DNA from 3 places in the Azospirillum sp. A26 genome. Region 1 is predicted to be linked to each of the others. Evidence: riboswitches for the same ligand, from Rfam matches in the RefSeq annotation. Region 1 holds a riboswitch; each other region holds the start of a gene.

Region 1 (6,008 bases):
GTGCAGAAGAATGTCCCCGGATCGCGCCGACCATCGAGAAAAGACGCTATCCACCCAGAAGATGGGCGCGATCGGGTTGCCCGGTGTGGCGCAACAACGCTGTTTTGGAGTTGCATTGGATCCAGCAACCTGAGCGCCATCGTACTCGACTTGGTTGTGGCGCGGCGCCAGACAGTGGTCTTGTCTGTCAGATGGGCTCGCCAGCTGTGGCTGGCAAGCGTCCTTGAGCATCTGCCATAAAATCAAGGGCGGATCCTATTGCGGATCGAACGGCACGAAAATTATGGCTTCAATTTATGAATGATACGCACGCCAATCCCCCCCGTTCCCCGATATTGGCCATCGCTGATGCACTCAATTCCCGCGCCAACGAGAAAATCGTATATTTTCTTCTTGGTGGCTGGGCGTGTGTTTGCCAATCCTCGCTCGAAGTCTATGATTGTTCTCTTGGCAAATTTTCCGCGCTTAGCCATCTCCTTCTGGCTGAAATCAAGGAGAGCTCGTGCAGCGCGAACATGTTCAGGTAATAGCTTTAGCTCAGGCCTATCCATACCATATCTCCCTGACGCGCATCCGATATGACTGGGAAGACTGTGTGATTGGGATGGGTGTCAACGAAGGCTATGACCTCTCTTGAGGTGGCCTTGTGTACATCTCCACTCCTGCATTCGACAGCTGCCAGCGACCGGTTAAACCGACAGGTTCGATAAGAGCCAATCGGGCGGCCTCAAGAACCAACCAATAGGGTGCGTCCTGGCGAACCAAGCCGCCTTGATCGATGATCGCTGGGACAAGTGTGTGGAGAGGCTCAAGTGCCTGTGGGTCGGCCCCTCCACTGTCTCCCGCTTGGTGCATTCCACCCTGATGCATGAGGTTCTCCCGAGTAGAAAAAACACGGCTGCCATGCTGGCAGCCGTGGCGATTCATTTCTGGAGTTGCTTCATCAAATCATCGTTCGGACTGCTTTCCTGATCCGGGAATGGCGGAAGAGCATTGTCCTCGCTCAGCGGAATCTCGATCTTGATCGTGTCGAGATCGATGTCGGGTTCGGCATCCAGGAAGCTCGTCACCAGCGAGGGGAAGGCGATCACGATTCCCACCATGATGAGCTGCAAGCCGACCCAGGGTATGGCACCCCAATAGATATCGCGACTCTTCACCTCCGGCGGGGCGATCCCACGCAGATAGAATAGGGCGAAGCCAAAGGGCGGGTGCATGAAGGAGGTCTGCATGTTCACGCCGAGCAGCACGCCGAACCACACCAGATCGATGCCCAGCTTCTGAGCCACCGGCGCCAGAAGCGGAATGATGATGAAGGCGATCTCGAAGAAGTCTAGGAAGAACGCCAAGACGAACACGAAGATATTGACAAATATCAGGAAACCGACGGCGCCGCCGGGCAGCCCGGTCAGCAGATGCTCGATCCACAGGTCGCCGTTCACGCCGCGGAAGACAAGGCCGAACACCGTCGATCCAACCAGGATGAACACGACCATGGTCGAGATCACCATGGTGGTGGACATCCCCTGCCACAGCAGTTGCCAGCTCAGGCGCCGGTGCATCGCCGCCAGGACCATGGCGCCGACCGCCCCCATCGCACCGCCTTCCGTCGGCGTGGCGAGCCCCATCAGGATGGTGCCGAGCACGAGAAAGATCAGCACGAGCGAGGGAACCATCCCCCACAGGCACTTCCAGATCAGGGGCCAGCCGCGCAGGGTGCGGAATTCCGGCGGCAGGGCCGGCATGTCGTTCGGCCGCACGATGCTGAGCACGGCGATGTAGGCGCAGAACAGCAGGACCTGGACGATCGACGGGCCGATCGCGCCGGCATACATGTCGCCGACCGACTTGCCGAGCTGGTCACCCAGCACGACCAGCACCAGGGACGGCGGGATGAGCTGGGTGATCGTTCCCGACGCCGCGATGACGCCGGTGGCCAGCCGCATGTTGTAACCGTACCGGATCATGATCGGCAGCGAGATCATGCCCATGGCGATCACCGACGCGGCGACGGTCCCGGTGATCGCGCCGAGAACGGCGCCGACCAGAATTACGGCATAGGCGAGGCCGCCGCGGATCGGTCCGAACAGTTGCCCCATGCTGTCGAGCAGATCCTCGGCCAGTCCGCAGCGCTCCAGGATCGCTCCCATGAAGGTGAAGAAGGGGATGGCCAGCAGCAGGTCGTTGCCCATGATGCCGTAGACCCGTTCCGGAAGGGCCTGTAGCAGCGAAGTCTGGAAGAATCCCTGCTCGATACCGATGAAGCCGAAGAACAGGCCGACCGCACCGAGGGAGAAAGCGACTGGATAGCCGAACAGCAGGAAGACCACCAGCCCGCCGAACATCAGCGGGGCCATCATGTCCATGGGGATCATTGCACGGGCCTCTCATAGGATTGGACGAGGTCCGCGTCGCCGCGCAAGGCCGCGATCCGTTTGATCAGCTCGGACAATCCCTGGGCGGTCAGCATCAGAAAGCCGAAGGGAAGGAAGAACTTGATCGGCCAACGGATCAGCCCGCCGGCATTGCTGGAATATTCCATCGAAACCAGCGACGAGAAGAACATCGACCAGGACAGCCAGCCGATGATGATCGTCATCGGCAAAAGGAAAAGGATGGTGCCGAACACATCGATCCAGAGCTTGGTTCTCGAGCTGACGTGGCCATAGACCAGATCGACCCGGACATGGCCGTTTACCTTCAGTGTGTAGGAAGCGCCGAGCATAAACATGGCGCCGAACAGGTACCACTGGATTTCAAGCCAAGCATTTGAACTATAATTGAACGTATATCGCACAATGGCATTGCCAGCACTGATCATGCAGGCGGCAAATACGGTCCAGTTGGCGATATGACCCAACCGTTCGTTGATCCAGTCTATGTCTCGACTTAAAGCGAGAAGGCGTCTCACCGTATCCCCCCATCGTTCGGGAGAGAGGTGTCTCCCGTTTTGTTGGCTCCAAAGGGCACGAACATCCGCATCCACTCGTGAAACGACTGGTTCCGAAGGCAAAAGGTGTCAGCGATTCGGTATACGGATCTTGCTAGTGGATATACCAAACGTGCAGGAAGAATAACCCCATACGTTGGAGCTACGTACAATCCACAATGCCTTCAGAGACGCATCATAATTACTTGGTGAGGAAACAATCGTACCAAACGATAATTCAACCTAAAATTATAGAATCAGCGGCTGTCTAGGGATAATGCAACTTATAAAACGCAAGCATTGTTAATGTTTACACTGTGGCTTTCAGCTGAAATAGACGATCCCAAATGTGCGAAGCCGACGGATCGCTTCCGTGCAGTGCCGGGTAAAGCGCTGGATCCCTCCGCTGAGCAACGCTGCCGGCGGTCAGGACCCGTCCGATGCTTCCTCCTCCCATCGGCCGGCGCGGCTGATCGTGCGCAATCCCCAACGTCCCGGCTGTCCGACGAGTTCGATGCGGGACAGCGGCCCGATGTCGATTCGCCAGAAGGATGCGGCGGTACCGCACAAGGCCTGCACGACGGCCGCGCGGGCCACCGTCGGATGGGTGACGGCGACGATGCGGGTGGATCGCGCAACCCGCGGGGCCGGCGTCAGCTGGTCCAGCCAGCGGCCGATGCGCGACAGCAGGTCGTTCAGCGATTCGCCACCATGGGGGGCGGCGTCCGGCGACGATAGCCAGGCGCCGACCGCTTCGGCCTCCCGGGCGTGCAGGTCCGCCAGGGTGGCGCCGGCCCAGCGGCCGCAGTCCCAGTCCGCCAGCTCCGGGTTCACGGCGGCGTCGAGACCGAGCGCAGTTGCGGTTTGCCGGGTGCGCTGCTCCGGCCCGCTCCAGCATCGGTCGACCCGCAAAGGCGTTGCTGCGGCAGCCTGGGTGTCTGCCAGCCCCATGGTGTCGAGAGGCTCGTCGAGCGGGAAGGATGCCGTACGCACCGCGCTCGTCGCGGCATGGGTGATCAGGAGGAGGCGAACGGTCATGGACGATCCGGCGGGAGGTCGGGATTGACGCCTGGGACGGGCGGGCGTAAGGGTGCCAGTGAAATGCGAAGAGTGGAAGCCGGTGAAAGTCCGGCACGGTTGCGCCGCTGTGACCGGTCCCGGCCTTGGCCCGTTGGATTGGAAGTCAGACCTGCTCCTCGCCCCGAACAGACCCTCAACGGGACGCACACTTCCCTAGGAGATTGTGGCATGAGCCAGTCCGTCACCCGTCCAGTCCATGAACCGATTGCCATTCCCGTGCGCGAACTGGCCCCCTGGGCGATCTTCGGCGGGGTCATGTTCCTGCTGATGCTGTACTTCATCGGCGTCGAGGAAGGGGCCATGGCTCTGTTCTCCGGCTCCTACGTCCATGAGTTCGTGCATGACGGCCGCCATCTCCTCGGCTTCCCCTGCCACTGAACGCCGGAGCTGGACTCATGATCGGATCTTTGCTGCTGCGCGGTATGCTGGTCGGCATCCTCGCGGGATTGCTGGCCTTCGGCTTCGCCCGGGTGTTCGGTGAACCGATGGTCGAGCAGGCGATCGCCCTTGAAGAACAGGCGGCCCAGAAGGCCGGCGAACCGGCCGAACCCGAGCTGGTCAGCCGTGAGGTCCAGGCCTCCATCGGCCTGCTGACCGGAGTCGTGGTCTACGGGGTTGGAATCGGCGGGCTGTTCGCCCTGGTGTTCGCCTTCGCCTATGGCCGGATCGGCAGCCTGAGCCCGCGTGCGCTCGCCGCCCTGCTGGCGGCTGCCGCGTTCGTGGCGATCTATCTCGTCCCGGATCTGAAATACCCCGCCAACCCGCCGGCGGTCGGTGTTCCGGAAACCATCGGCTACCGCACCGGGCTGTATTTCTTCATGATGGTCTTCTCCATCGCGGCGCTCGCATTCGCTGTGACGTTCCAGCGGTCACTGGCCGTGCGTCTGGGCGGTTGGAACGGTGGCATCCTGGCCGCCGTGGCCTTCGTCGCCATCGTCGCCGTCGTCAGCGCGCTGCTGCCGGACATCAACGAGGTGCCGTCGGAATTCCCCGCCCTTCTTCTGTGGAAGTTCCGCGTCGCCTCGCTTGGCATCCAATTCCTGATGTGGACGGTGATCGGCCTCGCTTTCGGTGCCCTGGCCGAGCGGGTGCTCGTCGGCCGGACCGGTGGGGCCGCTGCCTTGCGGGTCCGGTCCGCCTGACCACGTTTCAGAAGACGGATCGATGATCACGAGAGGCCGGCTAAATGCCGGCCTCTTGCTTTCCGGCCGCCAGGTGTTTCCGGAAACTCCGGCACACAGGAGCGAAGTCCTTGCAAACGCCCATTCAGCGTTTCCGTTGCCGCCTCCGGACAAAGCCGGCTGGAGATCGCGGGCACCGCTTCCCGGTGTTGAAGGCGATGGTGCCGTGCCTTATCGGTGTTCTGCTGGTCGCGGCCATGCCGGGGCGGGCGATCGCTCACCGGTCGAGCGTCGTGGCCGCGGACGGCCTTCCCATTCCGGGTCTGACTCATGACCAGCTGGCCGTGGTCGCCGAATACCGGGAAGCGGTCCTCCGTGTGGCAGATCGCCAATCCCGGCGTGACGAAACCCTGATCCGGCTGCGCAACTTCGTCGACATCCAGCGCATGGCCTGCCTGTGGGGGATGGTCCCAGATAGCCTTGCCGACGAGGACAGTCCCTTCAACGAATGCAGCCATGCCTATTTGTCCGGGACCATGGCTCTGCTTCTGCATCTGCGTGATCGCGAAGGTGTTCAAGGACATGGTCCGGAAGAGGCCAGCCAACTGCTGAACCGGGTGGCCATGGCGATGCTGGCGAAGGAAACCGCGCCGATGCTCTGCGCCTATAGCGGCGACCCCTTCAACACGGCCGACGTGATCGCCCCTCATTGGATCGACGTACCGTTCCACCCAACCAGCCTGTTATCCTTGTCCGGGGTCGCGGTTCTCCTGGCAGCCGCTGTCGGCGGCTTGTGGAGGGGAATGGCGCGGATCGGCGCGGGCAGCACGGCGAGATAAGGAGCTGTCGGGGCCAGCCGCGTGTCGACGGTTGCGGCT
Region 2 (6,008 bases), on a different replicon from region 1:
ATGGTGTGAATCGCTCCGGGTGCAGGGTCCGCGCCATCCGCTCCAGCGCCTCGACATTGCGGGTGGAGGGTGTCTGCTCGGCATAGGTCAGCACGATGAACTGCCGTTTGCGCACGGCCTCGACGTCGGCCAGTTGCGGTGCCGAGGTCAGATGGCGGATGGCGTCCTCGGCCGGGATCCGGTGGGCGCTGACGATGATCCATTGTGGATCGCGCCGCACCATCTCCTCCCAGCTCACCCGGACATAGCTGTCGGGGATGTCATCGAAGATGTTGCGCCCGCCGGCCAGCTCCATCAGCAGGCTGGTCATTCCTTCGCGCCCCACCGACAAGGGGGCCGCGTCGGTGTGGCACTGGTCGCAATACATCACGCGCGGCCGGTCGGCGACGGCACCGACACGCTCGGTGACGGCAGCGACCCGGCGGCGGAAATCGGTGACCATGGCCTCGGCACGCTCCGTCACGCCGAAGACGGCGCCCAGCGCCAGCAGATCGGCATAGAGCGTATCCATGCCGATCGGCTCGCGCGGGCCGATGCGGATGCAGCTTTCCCGCAGCGTGTAGGTCGCCACGCCCATCTCGGCCAGCCGGGCCGGGGTGAAGCCGCGCGCCTCGTTGAAGCCATAGCTCCAGCCGGCGAACAGGAAGTCTGGATTGACCGACAGCACCGCCTCCAGCGTCGGCGCGCGGTCGGGCAGCCGGGGCAGCGCCGCGACCACGCCCGGCGCGGCGACCAGCCGGTGCTCCACCCCCTCGATGCCGGAAACGGCGACCAGCCGGTCGGCGAGGCCGAGGTCCAGCATGGTCTGGGTCATGTTGGTGTCGTGGACTATCGGCCGCTTCGGCGCCGCGGCGAAGCGGGCGGTCTGGAAGCAGTTGGCGACCTCGACCGGATAGGATTGGGCAAGGGCGGCGCCGGCTTGCAGGGCGAGGGCCAGGGCAAAAGGCGGAACGCCCCGGAGAATGCGTCTCATCGTGGTGACTCCGTCAGGGGCGACAGGTCGATGCGCAGCCGGCCGTCCTGGGGGCGGCGGTCCACCGTCGCGGCGACGCGGTAGACGGCGGTCAGCCGGTCGGGGGTCAGCGCCTCCTCCGGCGCGGCATCGGCCTGGAGCCGTCCGTCGGCCAGCAGCAGGATGCGGTCGCACCAGCGGGCCGCCAACTCGATGTCGTGCAGCGTCGCCACCACGGTGATGCCGAGCGCGCGCACGAGGTCGAGCACGGCGAAACGGTGGTGGATGTCCAAATGGTTGGTCGGTTCGTCGAGCAGCAGGATACGTGGACGCTGGGCCAGGGCGCGGGCGATCATCACCCGCTGGCGCTCGCCGCCCGACAGCTGTTCGACCGCACGCCCGGCCAGCCCGGACAGTTCCAGCCGGTCCAGCGCGTCCTCGACGATGGCGCTGTCCTCCGCCCCGGCCCCGGCGAAAGGGGAGCGGCGGTGGACGAGCCGCCCCATGCCGACCACGTCGCGCACGGTGAAGCCGAGTGCGGCGGTGGAATCCTGGGCCTGGAGCGCCAGCCGGCGGGCCAGTTCGACCGGCCGCAGGGCGCGCGGATCGTCGCCGTCGATGACGGCCCGGCCGGCGGACGGGGTTTGCAGGCCGGCGAGGCAGCGCAGCAGCGTGGTCTTGCCCGAGCCGTTGGGCCCGAGAATGCCGAGGATTTCTCCGCCGGGAACCGAAAAGCCGATGTCCGACAGGACCATGCGGTCGGCCAGCCGGCAGCTCAACCGTTCCACCGTGATGGCGGGGGGAGGGACCGGTTCCTCTGTGGGGAAGGGTGCTGACGCCATCCGTGCTTCCTGTCTTTGCGGACGGGGAGGCATGGCGGACGTCTTGCGGAGCATGCGACGCGACCGGAGCGGAGTCCGGGCACACGCATGGCAAGCGTTCCACCGGGACACCCCGCCCGAGGACGTTTCGTTGTGGTGCTGGCAGGTCTCCTGGCTTGCGGGTCGTCGCCGTTCCGTCGGGCCTTCCCAGCGCCGATGGGCGCCAGTGGCTTGAAATGACGGTACGGCTCACCGCTCACAGTTGCGGGGGCAGCCCCGGCCTCACCGCATTCCCCTTTGCAGGGTCGGCGGCTCACCGGGTTCCCTCTTAGCTTCCGGCGGCGAACCACCGGAAGAACCAGAACCGGGACCATTCATGAGCGACGCGGCGCCCCCGGTCAAGCTTTGCGAACGAACGAAAGCATCGGAGAGTCCATATTCAAAATGTTATGTTATAACGTTACATATCGTGCCATCCTGCGGTCTGCAAGGAGAAGTTCGCCGTCAGAACCGGGCATCGAAGCCGGGCGTCGGATCTGGGCCCTGCGGGAAAATGCCGCTGATCCCGAGTGCGGCACTTCGGTTAATGTCCCGCACCCAATGCGTGCGATTGCACGCAAAATGGATCGATGCACGGATCGGCATGACCGCGACCCAGGACAGACTGCGACCCACGCGACGGGCCGGCCTTGCGGCCGGTGCGATTGCGCTGCTGTTGCAGGTCGTCGCCTGGGCCTGGATGCCCGCCGTCATCGCATCCGCCACTGCGGCCGAGAGCAGCCGGATCGTCATCTGCACGCCGGACGGGTTCAAGACCGTGGTAATGGACGACCACGGAATGGCAGGCGATCCGGCAGGCGACGAGAGCGATTTGGGCCAAGGCGATCTGCTGATGTCCGGCGGTTCCTGTCCGCTCTGTCCGCTGATCGGCGGACTGGCGCTGCCGCCGCCGGATTTGCGGATGACGCGCGCGTCGGTCGGGCGCCACAGCCCGGAAGTCTTGCCCGGCGACGTGATCGCCGCCGGCTGGTTCCTTTCCACCCTCCAGGCCCGCGCGCCACCGGTCTGAGGCCGGAGTTGCGGGATCGCCGTGCGGGATGTCCCTCGCGGCGATCCACCCTTGCCGACCTTCCCTGTTTGCAGCCTTGCACATTCTTCGCGCCGATGGCGTGGGGCCGTGTTCGGCTGGCCTCAGATCGAGATATCTCATGATGTTGCGTTTCGCCGCGGCCGGCGCCCTGCGCGCTGCCCTGCTGTCCGGTGCTGCCCTCACCGCACTGTTCCCCGTCGCTGTCTCCGCCCAGACCGTTACGCCGCTTGCCCAATCGCTTCCGGCGATTTCCGTGATCGCAGGCCCGGACGATGCCCTGGCCGCCGGCACCACCCTGGGCGGGGATGGGCTGGCCGCCCGTCGGCCCGCCACTGGCGATGTCGCGGCCCTGCTGCGCGGCCTGCCAGGCGTCAGCCTCTACGGCAATGGCGGCGTGTCGAGCCTGCCGGCGCTGAACGGGCTGGGTGCCGACCGCGTCAATGTGCTGGTCGACGGTGCGCCCATTGCCCCCGCCTGCCCCAACCAGATGAACCCGGCGCTGTCCACCATCACGCCGACGCGCCTGTCCAAGATCGAGGTCCTGGCCGGGATCACGCCGGTCAGCGCCGGCGGCGACAGCATCGCCGGCACCATCGCCGCCGAAAGCGCGCCTCCGGTCTTCGCTCCGGCGGGCGAGGCGGTGCACAGCGAGGGCAAGCTGTCGGCCTCCTACCGGTCCAACGGCCGCGGCGTGACGGGGGCCGCCGAGGCGTCCGTCGCCACCGACAGCCTCAGCCTGGGCTACAGCGGATCCTGGAGCCGGGCCGGGAACTACAAGGCCGGCAACGGCCAGACCGTCCGCTCGACCCTCTACAACATGCAGGACAATGCGGTGACGTTCGGGGCGCGCCGCGACGGGCATCAGGTTACGCTGCAGGGCGGCATCCAGACCATGCCCTACCAGGGCTTTCCCACCCAGCGCATGGATCTGACCGACAACCGCACCGTCTTCCTGAACGGCCGGTACGAAGGGGCCTTCGACTGGGGAACGCTCGACGCCCGCGCCAACTGGCGGCGGACGCGGCACACCATGAATTTCCTGGAGGACAAGGGTGGCAGCGCCGGCGGCGGCATGCCGATGGACACGCTGACCACCGACGCCGGCTATTCGCTCAAGGCGACGCTGCCGCTGTCGGCACGCGACACCCTGCGCGTCGGCACCGAGTTGCGTCATACCCATCTCGACGATTGGTGGGACCCGGTGGCCGGCAGCAGCATGATGAGTCCGCTGACCTACTGGAACGTCAAGGACGGCACCCGCAACCGCCTCGGCACCTTCGCCGAGTGGGAGGCCGCCTGGTCGCCGGCCTGGACGACGCTGCTCGGCGTGCGCAACGACGTGGTGTGGATGGACACCGGCGCGGTGCAGCCCTATTCCTGGCAGAACAGCCTCGGCATGGGCATGGGGGGCATGATGCCGATGGCCAACCCCGATGCGGCCGACGCGCGCGCCTTCAACGCCCGCGGCCGTGGCCGCACCGACGTCAATTTCGACGCGACGGCCCTGGTCCGCTACACCCCCTCCGACACCAGCGCAATCGAAGCCGGCTATGCCCGCAAGACCCGCTCGCCGAACCTTTACGAGCGCTACGCCTGGGGCACCGGCGGGATGTCGAGCAGCATGAACGGCTGGTTCGGCGACGCCAACGGCTATGTCGGCAACCCCGACCTCAAGCCGGAGGTCGCCAACACCGTCAGCACCACCCTGTCACTGCACGATGCCGCCCGCAAATCCTGGGAGGTCAAGCTGACCCCCTATTACACCTATGTGCAGGATTTCATCGACGTCGAGCGGATCGGCACGCTGAGCAACGGCTTCGTCAAGCTGCGCTTCGCCAACCATGACGCCATCCTGGTCGGCGCCAACCTGTCGGCGGCGGCCGGGCTGTACGAGGATGACAGGATCGGCTCCTTCCGCCTGTCCGGCGTGGTCGGCTGGGTGCATGGCCGCAACCTCGACACCGGCGACGCGCTCTATCACATCATGCCGCTGAACGCCCTGCTGACGATGGAGCACCGGCTGGGCGGCTGGAACAGCGCTGTCGAGTTGCAGGCGACCGCCCGCAAGGACCGGGTGGAAGCGGCGCGCAACGAGCCGAAGACGCCCAGCTATGCGCTGGTCAATCTGCGGACAGGATACGAGTGGGGCAATGTCCGGGTCGATGCCGGCGTCGAGAATTTGTTCAACCGGCAGTATTATCTGCCGGCGGGCGGCATCGACTATGCCGATTTCCGGGCGGGGGGAAGCCGGGGCACGGTCGGCGCGCTGCCGGGGGCGGGGCGCTCCTTCATCGCCGGCATGACGGTGAAATTCTAAGCCGGACCGTCCGTCGCACCGCGCCTCACCTCACCCTGCCGAAGGTCCGCTCCATGACCGAGCACCGGACGATTGCCGCCTTGCCCCGTCTCGCTGCGGAAACGGCCCCTGTTCCATCGGCCGCCCGGAGCGGGGCAGCGCGGTGGAGCCTGCCATTGTCGCTCGCCTTGCACGCGGGAGTGATCGCCCTTGCGGTCGGTGTGCAATCACCGCCGGCTCCCCTGCCGGCGGTGATCGCGGTGGAGCTTTCCTTCGTCGCGGCCGCGGCAGAACCGCCGTCGGAGCCGGTTGGGGAAAGCGTCATGGACGCGGAGGACGACGCCCGGCCGGAGCCTATTCCGGACCCTGCGTCCGAGCCGCCGCAGCAACGGGAATCGGAGCCGGAACAGGAGCCGCCTTCCGATGCCCCGATGCCGCCGGTCGCCGACACACCGGTCGCGGAGCCATCCGCGCCGGTCCCGGCAGAGCCGCTCAAGGAGGAGACGCCGCTGCCCGTCCGGCCGCCGATTCCGGCACGCCGGCCATCGCCCGCCCCCCCGCAGCGTACCCCGTCTCCTGTCAAGGCCCTGCCGGCGGCACTCCCCCCGACGGACAGGTCCGGGCGCGCCGCGCAGCCGGTGGCGCAGGCGTCATCCGCACCGGCGACCCAGCCAGCCGCGACGGCGGCGGTTTCGGCGCCACCCTCGGACCCGCCTGCCAACGCCGACAGGCAGGCGGCCGATTACTTCGGCACGATCCAGGCAAGGCTGGTCCGTCACAAGATCTATCCGCAGGCCGCGCGCCTGAGGCGGGAGGAAGGCACCGTGCTGGTCCGCTTCACCATCGTCG
Region 3 (6,008 bases), on a different replicon from region 1:
CCAGGCCCCCTTCGATTCGGCCGGGGTCTTCACCTGGGCCAGATACATGTCGTGGAACATGCGGCCGTTGGCGGCGATCTTGCCTTTCTTGGCGAACATGTCCTCGACCGGCAGTTCGCGCATCTTGGCGGACACCTTGTCGGCGTCATCGGTCTTCGCCGCCTCGACCGCCTTCAGGTAATGCTTCACCGCCGAATAGACGCCGGCCTGCACCATGGTCGGCTTCTTGCCGGCCTTAGCCTCGAACTTTTTCGACCACTCGCGGGTCTGGTCGTCGTTGTCCCAATAGAAGCCGGTGGTCAGCATCAGCCCCTGCGCCGATTGCAGGCCCAGCGCATGCACATCGGTGATGAACATCAAGAGGCCGGCCAGGCTCTGGCCCGACTGGGTGATGCCGAACTCCGCGGCCTGCTTGACCGCGTTGACGGTGTCGCCGCCGGCATTCGCCAGACCGATGACGTCGGCGCCCGAGCCTTGCGCCTGCAACAGGAAGGACGAGAAGTCCGACGTGCCGAGCGGATGGCGAACCGAGCCGGAGATGGTGCCGCCGAGCGACTTCACCATCTTGGTGGTCTCCTCCTCCAGCGACTGGCCGAAGGCGTAGTCGGCGGTCACGAAGAACCACTTCTTCTTGCCCTGCTCATAGAGCGCGCGGCCGGTGCCGGCGGCCATGGCGTAGTTGTCGTAGGTCCACTGGAAGCCGTAGGGGCTGCACTGCGCACCGCTGAGCGCGGTGGCGCCCGGACCGGACATCAGGAAGATGCGCTTCTTGTCCTTGGTGATGCCCTGCACCGCCAGGGCGGCGGCGGAGTTCGGCACGTCGGCGATGACGTCGACGCCACCGGTGTCGACCCACTCGCGCGCCTTCGACGCGGCGATGTCGGCCTTGTTCTGGTGGTCGGCGACGACGATCTCGACGGGCGCGCCGGCGACCTTGTTGCCGAACTCCTCCGCCGCCATCCGCGCGGCGATGGCGGAGCCTTCGCCGGCCAGATCGGCGTAGATGCCGGAACGGTCGTTCAGCACGCCGATGCGGATGACGTTGTCCGACACCTGGGCGGAAGCCGGAACTACAGTCCCGGCGAGCGTCAGCAGGGCGGTGCCGGCGAGAAGAAGCGTGCGCATCGGAAGGTCTCTCCCTCTTGGTTTTATTGGCGGCCGGGTCCCATCGTGGGTCCCTCTGCCGTGCCTGAAGCAGGCAATCGGGCACGGATCCGGCGGTTCGCCGCCCTGCCCTTCGATGGGGTCGGGACGGCATTCGCGCCGGCGATATCGGGGGCTGGAGCGCCTACACGCCGAGATAGGTGTGCAGCTTGTCCATGTTGGCGTGGAGCTGGTCGTTGGGGATCATGTCGACCACATGGCCTTCCTCCATCACGTAATGGCGGTCGGCGATGGTGGCGGCGAAGCGGAAATTCTGCTCCACCAGCACGATGGTGAAGCCGCGTGCCTTGAGCGCCCGCACCGCCACGCCGATCTGCTCGATGATGACGGGAGCCAACCCCTCGGTCGGCTCGTCCAGCAGGATCAGCGTGGCGCCGGTGCGCAGGATGCGGGCGATGGCCAGCATCTGCTGCTCGCCGCCCGACAGCCGCGTGCCCTGGGTCGAGCCGCGGCCCTTCAGGTTGGGGAACAGCTCGTGGATCTGCGGGACCGTCATCCCGCCCTCCTTGACCACCGGCGGCAACGTCAGGTTCTCGTCCACGCTGAGGCTGGAGAAGATGCCGCGCTCCTCCGGCACATAGCCGATGCCGAGGCGGGGGATCTTGTGCTGCGCCATGCCGATCAGCTCGGTGCCCTGGAAGCGGATCGAGCCGGTGCGCTTGCCCATGATGCCCATGATGGCGCGCATGGTCGAGGTCTTGCCGGCGCCGTTGCGGCCCAGCAGCGTCACCACCTCGCCGTGGCGCACCTCCAGGCTGACGCCGTGCAGCACATGGCTCTCGCCGTAGAAGCCGTGCAGGTCGGCGATCTCCAGCATGGCAGTCTTCGTCTGCATCCCGTCAGGCATGTCCGGTCCCCATATATGCTTCCATCACCTGAGGGTTCTTCGAGACGACCTCGTAGGGCCCTTCCGCCAGGATCTCGCCGCGGCGGAGCACGGTGATCGTGTCCGACAGATGGGCGACGACCGACAGATTGTGTTCCACCATCAGCACGGTGCGGTCGGCGGCGACGCGCTTGATGAGTGCTGCGGTGCCCTCGATGTCCTCATGGCCCATGCCGGCCAGCGGCTCGTCGAGCAGCATCACCTCCGGGTCGAGCGCCAGGGTGGTGGCGATCTCCAGCGCGCGCTTGCGGCCATAGGGCAGCTCGGCCGCCAGATGGCCGGCCCAAGGGGTGAGGTTGACCGCCTCGATCAGCTCCAGCGCCCGGCCGTGCAGGTCGTGGAGCGACGATTCGGACTTCCAGAAATGGAAGCTGGTGCCGAGCGGCCGTTGCAGCGCGACGCGGACATTCTCCAGCACGCTGAGATGCGGGAAGACGGCCGAGATCTGGAAGGAGCGGACCAGCCCCATCAGCGCGATGTCGGCCGGCTTGGTGCGGGTGATGTCACGGCCCTTGTAGAGGATCTGGCCGCGCGTCGGTGTCAGGAATTTGGTCAGCAGGTTGAACACCGTGCTCTTGCCGGCGCCGTTCGGGCCGATCAGCGCGTGGATGGTGCCCCGCTTCACTTGCAGGTTCACCTCCTTCACCGCCACGAACCCCTTGAACTCCTTCGTCAGACCACGCGCTTCCAGGATGATGTCGTCGTTCGGTGCGGCGTTCATCGGTCGCGAATTCTCCTCCCGTTCGTCCTTATGTCCCGGGCATATGCCCGGCGGCCGCCGTGCGGCGGGACGTTTCACCGATTGTTGTACGCACGAAGCATGCCACATGCGGGGTCGCTTCGGCCGGGCCGCCTGACCCATTGTTTCTCCGCGGGTTTCGCTGCGGCGTCCTCCCCCTGGCCGACACCCTTGCGTCGGAAAGTGTCGGATCCCTGGACACTCTGTCTACAAAACATGACAGCATCCAAAGTGTCTGCATGCAAGATCGTCCGTGTGGCAGACGCCTTATTGTGGGCTTGCCAAACGGGCGCGGCACTGCGATGGTGGCTGTCCAACGGTGCCCTGCCCGTCCTGACGGGCGGCGGGGATAATAGGGAATGCGGTGCGGAGCTTTCCGGGATCCCCGGAAGCGCCAATGCCGCGGCTGCCCCCGCAACTGTAAGCGGCGAGCATCCCGTCCATCATGCCACTGGCCCTCCGCGGCCGGGAAGGCGGACGGCGATGCAGCGACCCGCGAGCCAGGAAACCTGCCGGCGGACTTGACCGACCTTTTCCAACCCCGCCGGGTGTGGCGGGAGAACAAGGATGTTTTCTATGAATGCCCGTTCGATGAACGCCGCTGCCGCCAGTTCCGCGACCCGCAGCGCCGCCCAGACTGCGGTCGCCGCCTTTGCCGCGATCCTGCTCGGCAGCTTCCTGCTGTACGGCGTCGGCTTCGCCCAGCCGCAGCAGATCCACGATGCGGCGCACGACGCCCGTCATTCCTTCGCGTTCCCCTGCCACTAAGCAGCGGGTCATGGATCTGATCCGGCGGCTGTTCACAGCCGCTCTGGTCGCGGGCGTGCTCTCCGGCACGGCCGCTTCCGTCGTTCAGCAGGCGACGACCGTCCCGCTGATCCTCGAAGCCGAGAAATACGAGGTGGTGACCCCGCCTCCCGCAACCGCCGCGCCTACGACTGCCGCTCCGGCTGGGGCTCCGGCCGCCAGCCACGCCGAAGGCCACCAGCATGGCCCCGTGCGCGAGATCGGCGAAGGCGTGCCGGTCACCCTGGACGAGGCGATGCAGCGCATCGGCCTGACCATCGCCGCCAACCTGATCGCCGGTGTCGCCTATGCGCTGCTGCTGGCGGCCGCGATCCTGCTGGCCGGCCGGCCGGTCGATGCCCGCCGCGGGCTGGTCTGGGGCATGGGCGGCTTCGTCGCCGTCTCGCTGGCCCCGTCCTTCGGTCTGGCCCCGGAGCTGCCGGGCATGGCCGGGGCCGAGCTGGAGCTGCGTCAGCTTTGGTGGCTGACCGCCGCGGCCGGTGCCGGCGTCGGCATCGCCGCCCTCGCCTTCGCCCGCAACCGTCTGGTCATCGCCGTCGCCGTTCTGGCCGCAGCGCTGCCCCATCTGATCGGCGCCCCCCATCCGGAAAGCGCCGAGGGTGCCGTTCCGCCGGAACTGGCCGCCCGCTTCGTCACCGCCTCGCTCGGATCCGCCGCCCTGTTCTGGGCGATCCTCGGCTCCGTCTGCGGCTGGCTGATGAGCGGCGTGGTCGAACCGGCCGAACGGCAGCCGGCCCTGCGGGTTCAGCCCGGCGCGCGTTAAGGAGGCTCCATCCCATGTCCGCTCTTGCGAAAACGGCCGCCGGCAAGGTTCCGGCGACCGTCATCACCGGCTTCCTCGGCGCCGGAAAGACCACGCTGATCCGCGGCCTGCTGGAAAAGGCCGACGGCCGCCGGCTGGCGCTGATCATCAACGAGTTCGGCGATGTCGGCATCGACGGCGACATCCTGCGCGCCTGCGGCAACCCGACCTGCACCGAAGACGACGTGATCGAACTGGCGAACGGCTGCCTGTGCTGCACCGTCGCCGACGACTTCGTCCCGGCCATCGAGAAGCTGCTGGCCCGCCCGGACCCGCCCGAGCACATCGTGATCGAGACCAGCGGCCTCGCCTTGCCCAAGCCGCTGGTCCAGGCTTTCAACTGGCCGGCGATCAAGACGCGGGTCACGGTCGACGGCGTCATCGCCGTGGTGGACGCCTCGGCCGCCGCGGAGGGCCGCTTCGCCCCCGATCCGGCCGCGCTGGAGGCCCAGCGCGACGCCGCCGGCACCGTCGACCACGAAACGCCGATCGAGGAGGTGTTCGAGGACCAGCTGCTCTGCGCCGACCTGATCGTCGTCAACAAGACCGATCTGCTGGCCGACGGCGACCTCGCCCGTGTCGAGGAGCTGATCCGCGGCGCCCTCGCCCACACGGTCGGCCGCGACGCCAAGCTGGTCCGTGCCTCCCAGGGTGCGGTCGATCCGCTGGTTCTGCTCGGTGTCGGTGCGGCGGTGGAGGACGATCTTGCCAACCGTCCCAGCCATCATGACGGTGAAGAGGGCCACGACCACGACGACTTCACCAGCTTCGTGATGGAGTTGCCGGCGCAGCCCGATCCGGCCGCCCTGGCGATGACGCTGGAGAAGGTCGCCGGCCTGCATGGCGTTCTGCGCCTGAAGGGCTTCATCGACGTGCCCGGCAAGCCGATGCGCCTGCTGGTCCAGGGTGTCGGCACCCGCATCCAGACCCACTACGACCGGCTGTGGAAGGCGGGCGAGGAGCGCCGCAGCCGTCTGGTGGTGATCGGCGAGACCGGGCTGGACCGCGATGCGGTGACGCGGGCGGTCGTTGGGTAAAAGTTTCGGGTAAGAGTTAGAGTAGTGCGGCGACCGCCCCCTCCTTGACCTTCACCGTTTTTCGAGGGGGAGGGGGCGGTCGCCCCTGGACATCAGACCATGCACCTGCTTGCCGCCCGCCAGGACGAACTGGACGCCGGCCCCCAGGCGGAAGATCTGGGGCAGACGCCGGCCGACCTCGTCATGCTGTCCTTTTCCGACAGCGACCTGACCGCGCTCGCCGCCGCATGGCGGGCGGGCCGCGAGCGGCTGCCTGGTCTCCGCCTCGCCAACCTCAACCGGCTCGGCCATCCGCTGTCGGTCGATCTCTACGCCGACACTGTGGTCGCCAAGGCCAAGCTGGTGGTCCTGCGCCTGCTCGGCGGCAGCGGTTACTGGCGCTACGGCCTCGACCGCCTGTCCGCCCTCTGCCGCGAGCGCGGCATCCCGCTCGCCGTCCTGTCGGGAGAGGCGCAGCCCGACCCGAACCTGACCGCCTACGGCACCGTTCCGCCGGCCACCGCCGACCGGCTGTGGCGCTATTTCACCGAGGGCGGCCCGGCCAACATGGGCCATCTGCTGGCCTGCGCCACG

The links. Region 1 has a riboswitch for cobalamin ahead of ABNQ39_RS37050 (CbtB domain-containing protein). Riboswitches for the same ligand answer to the same signal wherever they lie in the genome.
Region 2: another riboswitch for cobalamin. It lies ahead of ABNQ39_RS17080 (ABC transporter ATP-binding protein); the one in region 1 lies ahead of ABNQ39_RS37050 (CbtB domain-containing protein).
Region 3: another riboswitch for cobalamin. It lies ahead of ABNQ39_RS30875 (CbtB domain-containing protein); the one in region 1 lies ahead of ABNQ39_RS37050 (CbtB domain-containing protein).

Annotation. Positions count from the first base shown of each region.
Region 1 covers NZ_CP170478.1:229,752-235,759, forward strand. Annotated here, with positions in the region: gene ABNQ39_RS37030 (hypothetical protein) at 1-246, opposite strand, end outside; gene ABNQ39_RS37035 (TRAP transporter large permease) at 924-2,375, opposite strand; gene ABNQ39_RS37040 (TRAP transporter small permease subunit) at 2,372-2,911, opposite strand; gene ABNQ39_RS37045 (histidine phosphatase family protein) at 3,356-3,967, opposite strand; cobalamin riboswitch at 4,001-4,140, shown strand; gene ABNQ39_RS37050 (CbtB domain-containing protein) at 4,178-4,387, shown strand; gene ABNQ39_RS37055 (CbtA family protein) at 4,405-5,151, shown strand; gene ABNQ39_RS37060 (hypothetical protein) at 5,262-5,969, shown strand.
Region 2 covers NZ_CP170473.1:577,468-583,475, reverse strand. Annotated here, with positions in the region: gene ABNQ39_RS17085 (ABC transporter substrate-binding protein) at 1-973, opposite strand, end outside; gene ABNQ39_RS17090 (FecCD family ABC transporter permease) at 1-2, opposite strand, end outside; gene ABNQ39_RS17080 (ABC transporter ATP-binding protein) at 970-1,794, opposite strand; cobalamin riboswitch at 1,918-2,151, opposite strand; gene ABNQ39_RS17075 (DUF2946 family protein) at 2,417-2,842, shown strand; gene ABNQ39_RS17070 (TonB-dependent receptor) at 2,982-5,180, shown strand; gene ABNQ39_RS17065 (energy transducer TonB) at 5,336-6,008, shown strand, end outside.
Region 3 covers NZ_CP170476.1:437-6,444, reverse strand. Annotated here, with positions in the region: gene ABNQ39_RS30890 (ABC transporter substrate-binding protein) at 1-1,125, opposite strand, end outside; gene ABNQ39_RS30885 (ABC transporter ATP-binding protein) at 1,289-2,011, opposite strand; gene ABNQ39_RS30880 (ABC transporter ATP-binding protein) at 2,004-2,771, opposite strand; cobalamin riboswitch at 3,090-3,320, shown strand; gene ABNQ39_RS30875 (CbtB domain-containing protein) at 3,366-3,557, shown strand; gene ABNQ39_RS30870 (CbtA family protein) at 3,568-4,359, shown strand; gene cobW (cobalamin biosynthesis protein CobW) at 4,374-5,435, shown strand; partial or broken gene ABNQ39_RS30860 (cobaltochelatase subunit CobN) at 5,535-6,008, shown strand, end outside.